DNA from 2 places in the Bradyrhizobium manausense genome. Region 2 is predicted to be linked to the other one. Evidence: riboswitches for the same ligand, from Rfam matches in the RefSeq annotation. Region 2 holds a riboswitch; the other holds the start of a gene.
What was found. Region 2 has a riboswitch for cobalamin ahead of JQ631_RS04695 (DUF1636 family protein). Riboswitches for the same ligand answer to the same signal wherever they lie in the genome.
Positions count from the first base shown of each region.

Region 1: linked by a shared signal. The riboswitch ahead of JQ631_RS21235 (TonB-dependent receptor) and the one ahead of JQ631_RS04695 (DUF1636 family protein) in region 2 are both predicted to bind cobalamin.

Region 1 is NZ_JAFCJI010000002.1:198,410-204,867, forward strand. It holds gene JQ631_RS21230 (ABC transporter permease) at 1-644, shown strand, start outside; gene JQ631_RS32350 (TonB-dependent receptor domain-containing protein) at 890-1,564, opposite strand; gene JQ631_RS21235 (TonB-dependent receptor) at 1,595-3,265, opposite strand; cobalamin riboswitch at 3,440-3,646, opposite strand; gene JQ631_RS21240 (TonB-dependent receptor) at 3,860-6,331, opposite strand.
Region 2 is NZ_JAFCJI010000001.1:1,037,989-1,044,446, forward strand. It holds gene cobD (threonine-phosphate decarboxylase CobD) at 1-886, shown strand, start outside; gene JQ631_RS04685 (cobyric acid synthase) at 875-2,323, opposite strand; gene cobO (cob(I)yrinic acid a,c-diamide adenosyltransferase) at 2,329-2,964, opposite strand; cobalamin riboswitch at 3,005-3,222, shown strand; gene JQ631_RS04695 (DUF1636 family protein) at 3,319-3,693, shown strand; gene cobW (cobalamin biosynthesis protein CobW) at 3,690-4,724, shown strand; gene cobN (cobaltochelatase subunit CobN) at 4,724-6,458, shown strand, end outside.

The DNA.
Region 1 (6,458 bases), on a different contig from region 2:
CGCGCTATTACACCGAGGACGCGACCGCCGGCTTCGGCTACGGCGCGAGCTTCCCGACGCTGGAATGGCTGATGGCCGGCCGCACCAACGTCCTGGGCTTTCCGCTGCCGCACAGCGTGGTGGCGCTGATCGTGGTCGCCGCCGTTGCGTGGGTGCTGCTGCACCGCTCGGTATTCGGCCGCTACCTCTACGCCGTCGGCAAGAACGAGGAGGCCGCGCGCTATTCCGGCATCCGCTCCGAGCGCGTGATGATCTCCGCCTACGTCATCTGCGGCGGGCTGACCGCGTTCGCCGCGATCCTGTTCGCGATGTACACCCGCTCGATCTCGCCGGCCGTGCACGGCTCGTTCTATGAGCTCTATGCCATTGCAGCGGCCGTGCTCGGCGGCTGCTCGCTGCGCGGCGGCGAAGGCTCGATCATCGGCGTCGTGCTCGGCACCGTGCTGCTCCAGGTGCTGCAGAACCTCGTCAATCTGCTGGGCATCCCGAGTTCGCTGAACTTCGCGGTGATGGGCGCGGTGATCCTGATCGGCGTGCTCGCCGACCAGTATCTCGTCCAGCGCCGGCAGCGCGTGGGTGCGGCCAAGGGCCGAGGGCAGCCGAGCCTCGCGGCCGCCCCGCTCGAGCAGGTGAAGGCGGAGTGAGGAAGCCCGAAAACAACCCCATGCACAGTAGGCGAGGACAGCGAAATCAAAAGCTTAAGACGTGATGAGATCGGGGTAAATCGTCATCGCGCATGAGCCTGCTGTTGAGGCGCATGATTTCTGAAAAACAGCATATCGCTTGACCCGTCGGGCAAAACAGGCGCATAGTGGCATCATCGCGACCTTTGGCCGTCCCGCCTCCTGGCTACGCTGTTGAGCCCAAGCAGGCGACATGCACGCAGGCCTTACCATTTGAATGACGCCGCCACCTCGTAGCTTCGCGGCGCGCCCAGGATGATCTGGTCGGTATAACCGGGATCGCCCCAGGCCGCGTAGAGCTTGTTCGTCAGATTGCGCACGCGGAACGAGAGCCGCGTGTTCTCGACGCCGCTGAAATAGGTCTTCGGGATGTCGACGAACGCGAATGCATCGAACGTCGTGTAGGCGTTCATGACGACCATATTGTCCTGAAAGTTGAAGCGGTCGCCGACGTGACGCATCGAGGCGCCGATCTCGACCGGAAGTGTCGTGTCGAACCGATAGGACGCGCCGGCATTCGCGACGAAGTTGGGCACATTGGGCGGCGTCTTGCCCGAATAGGACTGGAACACGCCACCACCGTCGACATAGGTGAAGTCGATGAAGTGCGATTGTACGAAGGCGGCATTGCCCCACAGTTTCAGCCCGTCGACCGGGTTGATCGCCGCCGCGATCTCGATGCCCTTGGACTCGATCTTGCCAGCGACGTTGAAGACGATGCCACTTTCGGGGACGTAGACGTTCTTGCGCTCGATGTCGAAGGCCGAGAACGTGGCCTCGGCGCGTTTGTCGGCCGATTGCAGCTTCACGCCGGTCTCGTAGGTCCGCGACGTGGTCAGCAGCAGCGGCACCGACGGCGCCAGGATGAAGATGTTGGCCACCGTCGGGTCCGCAGCAGTTGCGTACTGGCTTTACAGCATGACGCCGGAGGCGATGTCCCAGGTGTAGCCGATGCGGCCGGTGATGGGATTGAAGGTGGTCGAGAAGGGATAGCCCTTTGCGGATTCGAGCACACCACTGGGGTCGAACCGGGTGCGGTCCAGCTTGATGTCCTCGAAGCGGATGCCGCCGATCAACGCGAAGGTCGAGGTCAGCTTGAGCCGGTCCTCGAACGACAGCGATGCGGTGTTGACACGGGTGTAGATCTTCTCGTCGCTCCGGTTGCCGTAGAGCCCACGATCCGGATTGAGCAGGTCGACGTAATCGTTGCCGAACAGCGTATCCTGCGAGACGTTGAACTGGTTGTTGCTCGCCGCCACGGTTGCAACGAAGCGATTATCCATGCCGCCGATACTGGAATTGACGGTGAGATCCGTAATGTTGCCGTAGAGCCGTTGCGCGTGATCCAGCGCCAGGCGTTCGCGATAGATGCTTTGCGCACCGGCGAGGCCGCCAACGGTCTGGTCGAACGAGGATATCTCGTTGTTGAACCAGTGCCGGTGGGCGTCATAGCCGTAGACCTGGCTCTTCAGCGAGATGTCGTTGGTGATGTCCCATTGAAAGCCGCTGCGCAGCCAGAGTTCGTTGGCGCCGCTGTGATTGTCGAGGACGTTGTAATTCGTCGTCAACGTGCGCGCGTCGATGGTCGCCGGAACCGACGTGCCGCCGCCGAGATAATAGTTGCTCCAAGTCCCGGAGACGATGCCATTCGTCGGCACGATACCTGCCCCGTTCGCCGGCACGATCGGTGTTCCCCAGTAGAAGCGGTCCTTGTCCTGCTTGTACTCCGCCGCCCCCCAAACCTTCAGGCTGTCGTTGACGCGATAATTCAACTGACCGGAGACGTTGCTGAGCTTCGAATAGGAGTCATCGATAAAGCTCTTGTCGTTGAAATGACTGATGTCGAAGCGGTAGTCGAGACCGTTGATCAGCGTAGAGCCGCCCGATCCGTAGCCGGCGCGATAGCCGTTGAAGGAATCGTAAGAGGTGAAGGCCTCATTCACGATCGGACCCGTATGCGGCGCCTTGGTTACGTAGTTGACTGCGCCGCCGGTCGCGCCGAGGCCGGCCACGAGCGAATCCGGCCCCTTGATAATCTCGACCTGCTGGAGGCCCGCAACGTCCATAGGGCGGCCGGTCATGGTCGACGGCCCGATCGGGATGCCGTTATAGAGCGTCGTGAGCTGATCGCCGCTGAAGCCGCGCATCGAGAAGATCGCGGGCGCGCCTGGCGCATCGCCGCCGGTGACACCGACCGCCGCCTTCGCGACGTCAGTGGTAGTCCGGATGCCCCGGTCCTGCATGGTCTGCTGGCTGATCACCTCGACGGTCGCGGGTGTTTCCCGTGCCGAAATGCCAAGGCGAGAGGAGACCCCGGTGACCGGGGCGGTGTTCAGCGGTGTCGTGTCGCTCGTGGGCTGGTTGATGGGCTTTGCAGCGATCAGTGCCGTCGGTCTCCGCGTCGTGGCCCGGCGCGCAGTGCGAGGCTTCTGATTGCCCGGGCTGACCGCGAGGGCCGGCTTGGGGGTGGATGGGGTGACGGTCACGGGGCCGATTTCGACCGGTGGCTTGTTCTGGGCCGCATTCTGCGCGAGCGCCGCCGATGACAGCGACGCTGAAGAGAGCAGAGAGATCAAGAACACACGCGAAAACCCTGGCGTAACGCCAGCATGAAAATGAAGATATTGCACGACAACGCTCTGCGGCGACGCAAACAAACTGCCACCGCGGTTGCCTTCGTTATCTACCTTCGCCCCAGGCGGCAGATACTCCGGCTACTTGTCAGACATCAGGGCACCCCGCCCAATGCGTTCGCGCGTGACTCATGGCTGGCAGCAGGTTTCCTGGCTCGCGGGTTATCGCCTTCGACCACCTTCCCAGAGACCAGAACGCGCTCCAGTGGCTTTGTTGGTCGTCGGCTATCCGCCTACAGTTGCGGGGGCAGCCGCGGAATTGTCCACTGATGTGGACGCACCGCATTCCCTTGAATAGTCCTTGCGGACACTACCGACCGAAAAACTGACATCCGACGCCAAGCTGGTCAACACCGCGGGTGGGCCACAATGTCGCAATGAGGCACGACGGCGCCGTACCGTGTCACTTTGGCAACGATCTTCCGATGCCCGCGAAGCGGACCGCCTCAGTTGCGAGCCGCTAAACCGGGGCCCAAGCTCGGACCTGAGAATGAATCAACCATTCGCCGTCAGCGTACGCATCAATTCGCAATGGTCTGCGACCTAGAACGTCACCCGCATCCCCGCGTAAAACGCGCGCGGCCTTGCCGGGCTCAGTGAGCGCGGATCGGTGAAGGGGTTTCCGCCGTTGGTGAAGTTCGGCACAGCCGTGGTGTCGAAGAACTGTCCGTAGGTCGCGTACCTGTTGTCGAAGATGTTGTCGACCTTGCCGTAGAGCTGGACGTTCTTGGTGACCTGATAGGACGTGTGCAGGTTGAACACCGTGTAGGATGGCAGCTTCGAATATTGGTTGGATTCATCGCCGACCAGGTACTGGCTGGAGACGAACAGCGCGTTGCCGCCGACTTTCCACTCATCGGTGATGGCGTAGTCGACACCGAGCTTGACGCGGTGGCGCGGGACAGCGGGGATCTGGTTGCCGGGCAGCACCTGGATGTTGCCGTCGGCATCCGCGAACGGGCTGTCCGAGCCGAGCGTCACGGCGTCGAGGAAGCGGGCATCGACGAAGGTGTAGCTCGCCTGGAACTGAAGCGTCGGTGATTTGATGTTGACCTCGGCCTCGAGCCCCTGCCGCCTCGTCCTGCCCACGTTGGTGAAATAGCCAAAACCGGTCCGGCCGGGAACGGGGACGGCCAGGATGTCGTCATAGTTGGTGGCGCGGAAGCCGCCGATCTTCCAGCCGAGCGTGCCGATGTTCAGCTCCCTGGTGCCGCGCAGGCCCGCTTCCACGGTCTTGGACACGACCTGCTTCAACGGCGGATCGGAGACCAGAAACGCCGCGATCAGACAGGGGTTGTTCGGATCGGCGCAGCCGAGCTCGAGCGGCGTCGGCACGCGGTTGGCCTCGGAATAGCCGGCATAGGCGGTCAGCTCCGGCGTGATCTTGTAGGTGCCGCCGATGACAGGATTGAACCTTGTGTAGGTGTAATCGCCGTTCAGCGCGGTGCCGAGCTGGTCCTCCAGCGAGATGCGCGCCACGTTGAAGCGGCCTCCGCCCGAGATCGCGAAGGCGTCCGTGACGTTGAACGTATCCGTCGCATAGAAGCCGTTATACTGATTGACGGTCCGCAGCGAGACGGGGCCGGCAACGGGGTCCGTCGTGGGCGTCGGGCCCAGGAAGATGCCGCTGCCGCTGACGACGTAATTTTCCCCTATCGTGCCGATTTCCGCGGTGGCGTTGTAGCGCGTGACGCTCGCATCATAGCTCGTGCCCATCACGAAGCGGTTGTCGTGCCCGAACAGCTGGTCGGTATTGGTCGCCTGCCCCGATACACCGAAGGTGGTCGAACGTATGGAGCTGCGATCGATCTCGCCGAGAATCGTGCCCGTCGGAAAAGGATTGGCAATCGGCAGGCCGTTGACGCCGTTTGCGGCCGTGGCGCCGTCGCCAAAGCAGAGAAGACCAGCAAGTCCCGGATCGGTGCACTCTTGCGCGTCGGTCGGATTGCCGTCGACGATCTTCTGCTCGTACCTGCGCAGATGCGCGGTGCCTTCGAGCGTCCAGGTCGGCGTCGCGTCGGCCTTGGCGGTCAGGTTGAGGTAGCCGACGCGGTTGGAGCTGGTCTGAGGTGTGGTGTAGGTCGCGCCCCAGTAATTGTTCAGGAGCTCGGCCGGAACGGTGGCGCTGGCGCCGAAATCGTTCTTGGCGACTCCCATGTTGACGTGGAATTCGCTGTCGCCGGCCTTGTAGCCGACGTCGCTGTAGAAGCGCCGCACGTCCGATTGGGAGAAGTTGCGGAAACCATTGTCGTGCAGGCCTTCGAGCGCAGCGTAGACGCCGTAGTTCTGGTCGACCTGCTTGCCCCATTGCGCCGAACCCTGGATGCGGCCGAACGAGCCGCCCATGAGATCGACCTCTGCGCCCTGATAGGTGAAGCCGTCCTTCATCTGCAGATTGATCGCGCCGCCGAGCGCGTTGAGGCCGAAGACAGGGTTGTTGGTCACCAGTGTCACCGACCGAATCGCGGCGGTCGGGATCAGGTCCCAGTTGACGGCGTCCGAGAAGGCCTCGTTGATGCGCACGCCGTTCTGGTACACCGCGAGTCCTTGCGGCGTGCCTGTTATGGGCGAGGCGACAAAGCCGCGAAACTCGACATTGGGCTGGAACGGGTTGCCGGTGACCTCGCTGATGCTGACGCCGGCGATGTTGTCGCGCAACGCATCCGTGACGTTGAGCGAGCCGGTGCGCTTGATCTGGTTGGCATCGACGGCGTTGATCGCCGACGGAACCTTGTCGACCTCGAGACCTCGGCCGGTGCCGGGCGCGGTTGGATAGACGTAGATCCTGCTGCGACCGCTGGGCTTGCCGGAGTTCGCTACAGCCCGTGCGACCGGCCGCCGGGCCGCGCGCCGTGGGGTCGGCTGCGGCGCCACCACCTCGACAGCGGGCAGGTTCTGGACGTTGGTTTCCTCGTCCTGCGCAGCGCCTGCCGCGGTCACGAAAGCGAGTCCGGACAGCAGCCCGGTCGAGACCGAGGCCATCAGCAGACGTCGCGCGTGTCCCAGCTTGCCCATCCCCAACGCTCCACCCGTCACCTTCGGCTGTTTTCGATTTCGCCGCTTGGTTGAGACGAGTGTATTCGGCAGTGGCTCGAGCACTAGCTACAAAAGGTCGGGCATTGTCCGCACCCGTTTTCCCGAC
Region 2 (6,458 bases):
CGGGATCAACCGGCTGCCCTATCCCGTGGGCGAGATCGCTGCGCATCATTGGCAGGCGCTGCCGTCGCGATCCGAGATCGAGGCGCTGCATCGGGCCGCCCGGCACGCCTATGGCACGGCCGCGCCTGTTGTCGCGACGGGCGGCGCGCAGGCCGTCATTCAACTGCTGCCGCAACTCGCGCCGCGTGGCCGCGCACGCATCCTCGCGCCGACCTACAACGAATATGCTCCGGTGCTGTCGGCCGCCGGATGGGAGGCCGAGGAGGCGAGGGAGCTCGACGCGCTGGTGGGCGCGAACCTCGCCATCGTCGTCAATCCCAACAATCCCGACGGGCGCCGTCATGCGCCGAAGGATCTGCTTGCGGTGCTGCCACACGTCGGTCACCTCGTCATCGACGAGAGTTTTGCCGATGCCGTTCCCGAACTCTCGCTCGCTTCGGAAGCAGGCCGGCCGGGGCTGCTGATCCTGCGCTCGTTCGGCAAGTTTTATGGCCTCGCTGGGCTGCGGCTCGGCTTCGCGATCGGTCATGCGGCCGACATCGCAAAGCTCGCGGCGGCTTCAGGTCCGTGGCCGGTCTCTGGCGCTGCGATCGCGATCGGCTGCCGCGCTTTGCGCGATGATGCCTGGGCGAGGACCACGTCGGCGCGGCTTGCGCAGGACTGCGTTCGTCTCGACGGTTTTGCGCAGTCGCAAGGCTGGCGGCTCGTCGGCGGTGCGCCGCTGTTTCGTCTCTACGAGACGCCTGACGCGCTTGGCGCGCAGGAGAAGCTGGCGCGTGCGCAGATCTGGTCCCGCGTCTTCGCGCAGAATCCGACTTGGCTGCGGCTTGGGCTTCCGGGCGCAGAGGCCGAATGGTCGCGCCTTGCCGAAATCCTAGCGCGCTAGCGCGAGCAGGCCTTGGACGTCGAGATGCTTTTCGATGTGATCGGCGAGGGCGTCGAGGGCGCTCTCGACCCTGAAGTGATAGGGGTCCTCGCCCGCGGGAATATCAAGCTTTGCAAGGAATGCCCTGCGAAACGCGTCCGACGTGAACAGGCCGTGCAGGTAGCTGCCTTGCACACGCCCGTCGCGTGACATCGCGCCTTCCGGCTCGCCATTCAGCCTCGCGAATGGGCGCACACGATCCGGGCCATCCGTGCGGCCGATGTGAATTTCATAGGCCTCGATCGGGTGTTCCGTCGCCGCATGCACCGCGGCAACACGCGTCAGCGTCTTCTCTGCACTCATCACGGTCTCCACGTCCAGCAACCCGAGGCCCGGCGTGTCGCCCGCGGGGCCCTCGATGCCATTGGGATCAGCGACGCCGCGCCCGAGCATCTGATAGCCGCCGCAGAGGCCGAGCACGTGGCCGCCACGGCGATAGTGCGCGAGCACGTCGATGTCCCAGCCCTGCGCGCGCAGGAAGGCGAGGTCGCCGCGGGTGGATTTTGAACCGGGGATGATGACGAGCCTGACGTCTCCGGGGATCGCTTGGCCAGGGCGCACCATCACGAGATCGACTGAAGGCTCGAGCTTCAGCGGATCGAGATCGTCAAAATTGGCGATCCGCGACAGCGCCAGGCAAGCGATCTTGGTCCGTCCGGGCTTTCGCGCATCACTCAGGCCCAGCGCGTCCTCGGCCGGCAGCTCGCCGGCGCGCGCGAACCAGGGCAGCACGCCAAAGCCGAGCCATTCAGTCTTCGCCTCGATCAGCTTGTAGCCGTCATCGAACAGCGTGGGATCGCCGCGGAACTTGTTGATGACAAATCCCTGGATCATCGCGGCATCGTCGGGGTCGATCACCGTCTTGATGCCGACGAGCTGGGCGATGACGCCGCCGCGATCGATATCGCCAACCAGCACCACGGGCACGTCGGCCTTGCGCGCAAATCCCATATTGGCGATGTCGGCCTTGCGCAAATTAACTTCGGCCGGGCTGCCTGCGCCTTCGACCAGCACCAGATCAGCCCGCGCCTTCAGCCGCTCAAAGCTCTCCAGCACGGCGCCCATCAGCGACGGTTTCATCGCAGCATATTCGCGCGCGCGCGCGGTCGCGATGCGCTTTCCGTGCACGATCACCTGCGCGCCGACATCGGTCTCGGGCTTGAGCAGTACCGGGTTCATGTCGGTGTGCGGCTCGACGCCGGCGGCGAGCGCCTGCAGCGCCTGGGCGCGGCCGATCTCGCCGCCATCGACGGTGACGGCCGCGTTGTTCGACATGTTCTGCGGCTTGAACGGGAGCACGCGCAGGCCGCGCCGCGTGAACGCGCGCGCAAGGCCGGCGACGATGAGCGACTTGCCCACGTCAGAGCCGGCTCCCTGGATCATCAGCGCGCGTGCCATCGAATTCAGAACTCGACGCCGGCCTGCGCCTTGATGCCGGAGCGGAACGGATGCTTCACCAGCGTCATCTCGGTGACGAGATCGGCGATCTCGATCAGCTCGTCCTTGGCGTTGCGTCCGGTGAGCACGACATGCGTCATCGGCGGCTTCGAGGTCTTCAGGAAATCGACGACCTCGGCGATGTCGAGATAGTCGTAGCGCAGTGCGATGTTGATCTCGTCGAGCACGACCATGCGCAGGCTGTCATCGAGAATCAGCTCCTTGGCTTTCTCCCAGCCGGCGCGCGCGGCCGCGATGTCGCGGGCGCGGTCCTGCGTCTCCCACGTAAAACCTTCGCCCATGGCGTGGAACTGGCAGAGCTCGCCGAAATGGCCGGTGAGCAGACGCCGCTCGCCGGTGTCCCAGGCGCCCTTGATGAACTGTACGACGGCGCAGGGGAAGCCATGGGCAACGCAGCGAACGATCATGCCGAAGGCGGAGGAAGACTTGCCCTTGCCGGCGCCGGTGTGGACGATGATGAGGCCTTTTTCGCCGCTCTTGGTCGCCATGATCTTGTCGCGGGCGACCTTGATCTTCGCCATTTTCGCGGCGTGCTTGGCGTCGGTTTCGCCGGCCGTTCGGGTATCCGGTTCAGGCGTCATCGGATGGGGTCCTTCGGCTTGACAAGAGGCGGCCGGGGGCAAATGGTGGCCCGGCGTTGGTTCCTGTCCTATGACAGGCGAAGAGGGAATGCGATAGGGTCCGAATCGGCAAGATTTGGGTCCAAAATGCAGCCGCCCCCGCGACCGTGACCGGAGAGATGCCCGAAGCCACTGATCCCCTGGGGATCGGGAAGGCGGGGATCGAAGGGGAAACCCTGCTCCGCAAGCCGGGAGACCTGCCAGCGCGGACGATTTTTGGACCGGCGGACGGGGTGTTCCGCGACGGGGAAACGGGCCTTCGCAAGAACGGTCCGTGGGCCTCTTCGCCTCCCGCTGATACTTCTGGAAGAGGCGATGAGCGTCACACTGCATGTCTGCATCACCTGCAAAGCCGGGCAGACGCTCGGCGAGGGCGAGGTCGCACCCGGCAAGCGCCTGCATGGCGCGATCCTCGAGGTCGGCGTGCCTGAAGGCGTCAATGTGGTTCCCGTCGAATGCCTGTCTGCCTGCAACCAGGGCTGCTCGGTCGCGCTCAGCGCGCCCGGCCGCTGGTCTTATGTTTATGGCCGCCTCTCGGATGCCAATGCGCAGGACGTGGTCGCGGGCGCCGCTGCCTATGCGGCTGCGCCCGACGGCCTCGTGCCTTGGCGCTGCCGGCCTGAAATCTTCCGCAAGCAATCGCTTGCCCGCATTCCCCCCATTGCCGTGTTGCCGGAGGCCGCCGAATGAACTCGCTCGCAAAAGTCCCGGTCACGGTGGTCACCGGTTTTCTCGGCTCCGGCAAGACGACGCTGATCCAGCATCTGCTCAGCAATCCCAACGGCAAGAAGCTCGCCGTGCTCGTCAACGAGTTCGGCAGCGAAGGTGTCGACGGCGAGATCCTGAAGTCCTGCGCCGACGAGAACTGTCCTGAGGAAAATATCGTCGAACTCGCCAATGGCTGCATCTGCTGCACCGTGGCCGACGATTTCATTCCGACCATGGAGAAGTTGCTGGCGCGTCCCGTGAAGCCCGATCACATCCTGATCGAGACGTCAGGCCTGGCGCTGCCAAAGCCGCTGCTGAAGGCGTTCGACTGGCCGGAGATCCGCTCGCGCATCACGGTCGACGGCGTGATCGCACTGGCCGATGCCGAGGCTGTCGCGGCCGGACGCTTTGCACCCGACCCGGAAGCAGTGGAAGCGCAGCGTGCGGCGGACGAGAGTCTCGATCACGAGACGCCGCTGTCGGAAGTGTTCGAGGACCAGATCGCCTGTGCGGATATCGTGCTGCTGACCAAGGCCGATCTCGCCGGCACCGCCGGCATCGAGGCGGCCAAGGCGGTGATCACCGCCGAGATGCCGCGCCGCGTGCCGATGCTGCCGATTACGGACGGCGCGATCGATGCGCGCGTCATCCTGGGTCTCGGTGCTGCCGCGGAGAACGATCTCGCCGCGCGTCCTTCGCACCATGACGGCGAGGAGGACCACGAACACGACGATTTTGCTTCCGTCGTGATCGATCTTCCTGAGGTGGCCGACGTCGATGCGCTGGTCGCGTCGGTGCAGAAGCTGGCGCGCGAGCAGAACGTGCTGCGTGCCAAGGGCTATATCGCGGTCGCGGGCAAGCCGATGCGGTTGCTGCTGCAAGCCGTCGGCGAGCGCGTGCGCCACCAGTTCGACAAGCCCTGGGGCGCGAGCGGCCGACAGTCAAAGCTCGTCGTCATCGGCGAGCACGGCGATATCGACGAGGCCGCGATCAAGGCGGGATTGGGAGTCTGATGCACGTCGTCTTCCGCGAGAGCCGCGGTCTCGAGGAGACCGCGACGCCAAGAGACATCGGCCAGGACCCGGCCGATCTCGTGGTGCTCTCGTACTCGGATTCCGATCTCGCGGCGTTCGCGGCGGGCTGGCGGCGGGGCCGCAACAGCCTGCCGTCGCTGCGGCTCGCCAATCTCGCGGAACTGCGCCATCCGCTCTCGGTCGACACCTACATCGAGCGAACGCTGTCGCAGGCGCGCGGCATTCTGGTGCGGCTGATCGGTGGCGAATCCTATTGGCAATATGGACTCGCAGCCCTGCAGCAACTCGCCACGGATCGTAACATCGTGCTCGCCGTGCTGCCGGCCGATGGCCGCGACGACACGCGGCTGGATGCATACTCGACCCTACCGGTCTCGACGCTGCGCCGGCTGAAAGTGCTCTGCGACACCGGCGGTCCTGTCGCCGCTCAGGCTGCGATCGCGCAACTCGCGCTGGCCTCCGGACTCTACGCTGGTCCGGTCGTCGGTGAGATGACCGTTCCGGAGATGGGCTTTTACGATCCTGCGCGTGGTGTGATCGCCGCGCCGTCGGCGGTTGAGGGCAAGCCGCTCGCGCTGGTGACGTTCTATCGCTCCTATCTCACCGCTGCGGACACCGGCCCGGTCGATGCGTTGATCGCGGCGTTGCGTGACAAGGGTTTCGACGCGTACGGCGTGTTCGTCACCTCGCTGAAGGCCGCAGGCGTTGCGGATTGGCTGCAGGCATATCTCGCGCAAAATCCTGCGGCCGCGATTGTTAACGCGACGGCATTCTCGGCGATGGGCGATGACGGTACGACGCCGTTCGATGCCGCACCGTGTCCCGTCTTTCAGGTCGCGCTGTCATCAGCGCGGCGCGAGGACTGGGCGGAGTCGCTGCGCGGCCTGTCGCCTGGCGACCTCGCGATGCATGTGGTGCTGCCCGAGGTCGACGGTCGCCTGTTCGCGGGCGTGGTGAGTTTCAAATCAGCGGCGGACCGCGATCCGGATCTGCAATTCTCGCATCTGGCGCATCAGCCGGATGCAGAGCGCGTGAATGCTATCGCGGCACGCGTTGCGGCCTGGCGATGCCTCGCGGAAAAGCCGGCGGCCGAGAAGCGGCTGGCGCTCGTGCTCTCCAACTATCCCGGCCGTCCGCACCAGATTGCGCATGCGGTTGGTCTCGATGCGTTGGCTTCGATCGAAGCTTTGGTGTCTGACCTTTCGGAGGCCGGCCTCGATGTCGCTCCGGTCCCTGCGCTCGGCGAGACGCTGCTCAAGCAGAGTTTGACCTGGAGCGTCGCAGATTACCGTGTGGCGCTCGCGCGCCTTCCGTCGTCCTTGCAGGACGATCTCGCGCGAGCCTGGGGTGCGCCGGAGACCGATCCGAGCTGCCGTGACGGCGCATTCCACTTCGCCGCGGTCCGTTGCGGCCAATCGATCGTCGCGGTTCAGCCCGAGCGCGGCGATGCGACGACGCGCGATTCTGATTACCACGATCTCGCCCGCACACCGCGCCATGCCTATGTTGCGTTCTATCTCTGGCTCCGCGATCGGGGCACCGATGCCGTCGTGCACATGGGCGCGCATGGCACGCTGGAATGGCTGCCGGGGAAATCCGTGGCGCTGTCCTCATCCTGCTGGCCGGAAACCCTGATCGGTGATCTCCCCGTCATCTATCCCTTCATCGTCAACGATCCCGGCGAAGCCGCGCAGGCCAAGCGACGGATCGGTG